2 regions of the Xenorhabdus sp. PB62.4 genome follow, and region 1 is predicted to be linked to the other one. Evidence: predicted binding sites of a transcription regulator. Region 1 holds the regulator's gene; the other holds the start of a gene.
What was found. The regulator ArgR, encoded in region 1, controls arginine synthesis, uptake and breakdown. The targets are predictions, from matches to a motif close to ANTGAATAAAAATACANT.
Positions count from the first base shown of each region.

Region 2: a site for ArgR is predicted at 1,880-1,897, ahead of argA (amino-acid N-acetyltransferase). Genes of this name have one in related genera too.

Region 1 covers NZ_NKHR01000003.1:261,763-264,914, forward strand. Annotated here, with positions in the region: gene mpl (UDP-N-acetylmuramate:L-alanyl-gamma-D-glutamyl-meso-diaminopimelate ligase) at 1-1,020, shown strand, start outside; gene argR (transcriptional regulator ArgR) at 1,121-1,591, opposite strand; gene mdh (malate dehydrogenase) at 2,127-3,065, shown strand.
Region 2 covers NZ_NKHR01000017.1:24,295-27,446, forward strand. Annotated here, with positions in the region: gene recD (exodeoxyribonuclease V subunit alpha) at 1-438, shown strand, start outside; gene argA (amino-acid N-acetyltransferase) at 541-1,866, opposite strand; gene amiC (N-acetylmuramoyl-L-alanine amidase AmiC) at 2,124-3,152, shown strand, end outside.

The DNA of each region.
Region 1 (3,152 bases):
GCGGGTATGCTGGCATGGATCTTGGAAGCATGTGGTTATAAGCCGGGATTTTTGATCGGTGGCGTACCGGGTAATTTTGATGTTTCAGCACAAATCGGTGAAAGCCCATTTTTCGTGATTGAAGCAGATGAATATGACAGCGCCTTTTTTGATAAACGTTCAAAATTTGTGCATTACAGCCCTCGCACATTGATCATGAACAACCTTGAATTTGATCATGCTGATATTTTCGAAAATCTGGCCGCCATTCAAAAACAATTCCATCATCTTGTCAGAGTGGTTCCGAGCACGGGTAAGATCATTGTTCCCGATAATGACATTAACCTGAAACAGGTACTCTCAATGGGGTATTGGAGTGAGTTAGAGCAGCTTGGTGAAACCGGAAACTGGCAGGCGAAAAAAGTCAGTCAGGATAGCAGCCATTACCAAGTATTCCATCATGGCGAATGGGTTGGTGAAGTGAACTGGTCATTGGTTGGCGAGCACAATATGTATAATGGATTGATTGCGATTGCAGCCGCCCATCATGTTGGCGTTCAACCTGTGGATGCTTGTCAGGCTCTGGGCGAATTTATTAATGCCCGTCGCCGCCTTGAACTGCGTGGAGAAGTCAATCAGATCTCGGTTTATGATGATTTTGCGCATCATCCAACGGCTATCTTAGCCACACTGGAAGCACTGCGAAGTAAAGTGGGCGGAATGGCACGGATCCTTGCCGTATTGGAACCTCGGTCGAATACCATGAAAATGGGGACGAGTAAAAATGATATCGCTCCTTCCATGGGACGCGCCGATGAAGTTTTTCTTTATCAACCCGTCAACATTCCATGGCAGGTGGTTGAAATTGCTGAACAGTGTATTCAACCCGCTCGTTGGAGCGCTGACATTGATGTTTTGGTTAGGATGATTGTTGAAACGGCGCAGCCGGGCGATCACATCCTGATTATGAGCAACGGTGGATTCGGTGGTATCCATGAGAAATTGCTGGCTGAATTAGCGAAGAAAGCAAACGTCGCCTAATCGGGTAGTTCATTGGCGTAAGAGGATCGCACCTGCTGGACGATCCTCTTTTAGTCTGTATTGATATTCGCTGGTTTTATAAGTATGTGACAGTACCAGATTAGAGTTCCTGGTCAAACAGGTTGAGGATGGCTTCATAGAGCTGTTTTGTCGTGAAGTTTTGTGCTGGTGTGGAGAAAATAGTGTCATCTCCCGCAATACTGCCAAGAATACCTTCTGCTTTACCCAATGAATCTAGCAGGCGTGCAATTAACTGTGCTGCCCCCGGGCTGGTACGTATGACGACAATGCTATGGTTATAATCGACATCCAATACCAGATTTTTTAATGGGCTGGTGGCTGTGGGAACCCCCAGTTCTGCCGGCAAACAGTAGACCATTTCCATTTTTGCATTACGGGTTCTGACAGCGCCAAATTTCGTCAGCATTCTGGAAACTTTAGATTGGTTGATATTTTCAAACCCCTCGTCCTGAAGTGCTGCAACAATTTCACCTTGAGAGCTGAATTTTTCCTCTTTCAATAATGCCTTGAAAGCTTTTACCAAATCTTCCTGTTTCGAAGGAACACGCATATTTCACCATCGTCGAATCCGTTATGAAGCAGACATTATGCGAAAGAGTGAATTTTTATTCAAGAAAGAGACGAAAAAACCCAAATATCGAGCATAATTGAATATTCTCTCCTATAACCATATTAATTGTCTGTCTATTAATGATTTCATTTTTACTGATTTTTCCCACCTATTAAGCTTAGTAAATGTATTGTTAATTAAATTGTATTTTTCATGTGGAAGGGAAGTGTAAGAAGATCAAGCAGACTATTAATCATATTACTGGAATAATTCTCAAAATAGTGTCCGTTATCTCATTAACAGATAAGCCTTTTGTCTAGAATAAAGCAACTTTGGTGTTCCATCATAAGGCCATTAGGTAGATAATCTGGCTGTTAACAGATTGTTTTTAGAACGTAGTGATGAATGGGATTGAGGGTTTGCTTTGCCATCATTTTGTCACTGTAGTGATGTGTAGTGATGATAGAAAAATGAAGCACTCTCTTGACCAAACAGGTTTAAGTTTTTTTACAGCACTTATTTAAGGAGTATCAGGATGAAAGTTGCAGTTCTCGGTGCAGCCGGTGGTATTGGTCAGGCACTTGCCCTTCTACTCAAGACCCAACTTCCTTCAGGTTCAGAACTTTCCTTGTATGACATTGCTCCGGTGACCCCAGGTGTGGCAGCCGATCTGAGCCATATCCCAACGGAAGTCAAAGTCACTGGTTTTGCTGGTGAAGATGCAACCCCTGCTTTGGTAGGCGCAGATGTGGTATTGATTTCTGCGGGTGTGGCACGTAAGCCTGGTATGGATCGTTCCGATCTGTTTAATATCAATGCTGGGATCATTCGTAATCTGGTTCAACAGATTGCTAAAACTGCGCCAAAAGCATTAATCGGAATTATCACTAACCCGGTTAATACCACTGTGGCGATCGCGGCTGAGGTTCTGAAAAAAGAAGGTGTCTACGATAAAAATCGCCTGTTCGGTGTGACAACACTGGATGTTATCCGCTCCAATACTTTTGTTGCTGAACTGAAAGGCAAAAAAGCAGAAGAACTGGAAGTTCCGGTTATTGGTGGGCACTCAGGCGTAACTATTCTGCCACTGTTGTCTCAAATTCCAGGTGTTAGCTTCACTGATGAAGAAATTGAAGCATTGACCAAACGTATCCAGAACGCAGGCACTGAAGTGGTTGAGGCGAAAGCAGGTGGCGGATCGGCTACTCTGTCCATGGGACAGGCAGCGGCACGTTTAGGGCTTTCTCTGATCCGTGGTCTGCAAGGCGAAAGCAATGTTATCGAATACAGCTATGTCGAAGGTGACGGTCAATATGCTCGTTTCTTTGCTCAGCCTGTTCGCTTGGGTAAAAATGGTATCGAAGAACATTTAGATATTGGCAAGTTGAGTGCTTTCGAACAGAAGTCATTAGATAACATGCTGGATGTTTTGAATAAAGATATTGAGTTAGGCGAACAATTTATTAATAGTTGATTTATTTAATTCGTAATTTATTAATATACGAATTAAGTTAAATATATTAGATAACTAAAACCGCTAGTTCGAAAATAACTAGCGGTT
Region 2 (3,152 bases), on a different contig from region 1:
GGAATTATAACACTACCCAGAAATATCGAGAGTCGGGGCTATTCCGGGCGTCCTATCATGATATTACGTAATGACAGTACCCTTGGACTGTTTAATGGCGATATCGGGATTATGCTCAGGAATCAGGAGAATGAACTGAAAGCTTATTTTCAGTTATCGGATGGGCAGATCAAAGGGTTCCAGCCGAGCCGATTGCCACAACATGAAACGGCTTATGTGATGACGGTGCACAAATCTCAGGGTTCAGAATTTGAACATACTGCATTGGTATTACCGACTCAATATTCACCGATAGTCAGCCGGGAATTGGTGTATACCGCACTGACCCGGGCACGAGAGAAATTAACCCTTTATGCCCATAAGCCCGTGTTGGATAAGGCTGTAGCTACGGCAACACAGCGCCGAAGTGGGCTGGCAGAATGGCTAAATCAGCCATGAAACAGGTATTGGCCAAGGTTGTTACCACCAAGGCCAATATAACCGGATTCAATGAAATTAAGGGTAATGTGAGTAAAGTTTCCGTGTACAAAATCAAGGGAGCTATAAATTCAGCATTAAGATCTTGGAACAGCGCTGGTAATTATACAGAGCCTGTTTTTCCACTGGCAGTGTTTCAATGCCTGCGGGTTCAAACCCTCTCTCTTGAAACCAGTGAATACTGCGAGTTGTAAGCACAAAGATTTTTTCTAATCCTATTTGTTTAGCCTGATTGATAATGGAATTTAGCAGTATTTCACCCCGGGAAGAGTTCCGGTAGTCTGGATGTACGGCAACGCAGGCCATTTCCCCGATTTTTTCATCAGGATAAGGATACAGAGCCGCACACGCGATGGTGACGTTATCAAGTTCTATCAACATGAACTTATCAACCTCCATTTCCAATTGTTCCCGTGAGCGACGCACCAAAATGCCTTGTTGTTCCAATGGGCGAATAAGCTCAAGAATGCCGCCAATGTCATTGATATTGGCACGACGAATCTGTTCGGAGCGCTCCATAACAATTTGAGTACCGATACCTTCACGGGAAAATAACTCCTGAATCAGCGAACCATTTTCCTGATAACTGATCAAATGACTGCGGCGAACACCACGGCGACAGGCTTTGATGGCTCCCCTCAAGAAACGCACTGTTCCTGAATAGTGATCATCGGAGTTTTCCAATTCATGCAGGCGGTTTTCTCCTTCATTGGGGAACATTTCTGATAATGTATTACCTTCAGCATCAAGCACGCCTTGTGAAGAACAAAAACCGATCAATTTCTCCGCCCTTAATTTAATCGCCAGTTGCGTTGCAATCTCTTCAGTTGTCAGGTTGAAACTTTCTCCCGTAACGGAAACGGCAACAGGCCCAATTAACACAATCGCATTATTGTCCAATTGTTGGTTGATGGCATCTTCATTAATACGGCGTATCCTGCCACTGTGGCAATAATCGATCCCATCATCGACACCCAAAGGTTGGGCAATGATAAAATTACCGCTGACAACATTAATATGTGCGCCTTGTGATGGGGTGTTGCTCAGGCTCATGGAAAGGCGCGCCGTAATATCCAGTTGCAATAGACCGGCAGCCTGTTTGACCAAATCCAGCGTTTTGGCGTCAGTTACCCGGGTGTGTTTGTGATAAAGCGGTTGGTGATTGTGTTCGGCAATATTTTGTTCGATTTGTGGACGAGCACCATACACGACGATTAAACGAATGCCCAAATTATGCAGTAATCCAATATCGTTGACGATATTGGAAAAATTATCATGGGCGATGGCTTCACCTCCTAGCATAATGACAAAGGTTTTACCTCGATGTGCATTGATATATGGAACCGAGTGCCGGAATATTTCAACCAATTCGGTACTGCGCTCTCTCATGAAACCCTCTCCGATTGAATTTTTATTCGAATTTTTTGTATTTTTATTCTTTTTGAAAGGAAATGGCAAGCGGAAACATGGATAAAAATAACGTTATTATTTATATTGGTATAAATAACTTGAGAGAGCAAAAAATGCTTTTTTTGATGACAGCGATTCGTTAATTAATTAGAGTTCCCGCCTGACTATTATGTTGGGCAAAGATTATCTGTTGGATAAAGATTACTGCGTTTGGTTGTTTTTAAATGGAATAAACGATGAGTCATTCAGACCATAATTCTTCACGTCGTCGTCTGTTGAAAGGCGCAGCCGCTGTGTGGCTGCTGAGTATTAGCCCTATCGGCCAGGCAGCAAATTCAAAAGTGGTTGCTGTTCGTATTTGGCCTGCATCAAGTTATACCAGAGTGACGTTGGAGTCTAATATTCCACTCAAGTATCGCCAATTTTCTCTCTCAAATCCTAATCGCATTGTTATTGATTTACAGGGTGTCCAGCTTAATAGCGTTTTGAGCAGCATGGGAACACAGGTTCAGCGACGCGATCCTTACCTGAAAGTGGTGAGAGCCGGACAATTTAATCCTAAAACGGTGCGTTTGGTTTTTGAAATTAAACAGCCAATTTCTCCGCATATTTTTACATTGCCACCGATTGCAAAATTTAAGCACCGTTTGGTATTAGATCTTTATCCGAAAAAGGCCGCTGTTGTGGATGATGATCCTTTACAGGCTTTACTTGAAGAGTACAACAGCGGGGACTTGGAAAAACACTTGCCTGCGGAAACACGCAAACCTGGTAAGGCCGGAAAAGACAGGCCAATTGTAATTATGCTCGATCCGGGGCACGGCGGTGAAGATTCAGGGGCGATTGGAAAATATAAAACCCGCGAAAAAGATGTTGTGTTACAAATTGCTCGTCGTTTACAGGTGCTTATAAGACGTGAACCTGGCATGAAAGTTTACATGACCCGCAACGAAGATGTCTTTATTCCGTTGAAAGTTAGGGTAGCAAAAGCACGTAAAATGCAGGCTGATCTCTTTGTTTCTATTCATGCGGATGCCTTTACGAACCGCTCTGCTCGTGGTTCATCCGTATTTGCGTTGTCAACTAAGGGAGCAACCAGTAATACTGCCCGTTTTCTGGCTCAAACCCAAAACGAGTCTGACTTAATTGGGGGAGTGAGTAAAAGCGGTGATAGATATTTGGATCATACTATGCTGGATTTGGTTCAGACCGCGACGATCAACGATAGCCTGAAATTTGGTGATGAAGTGCTTAAGAGAATGAAC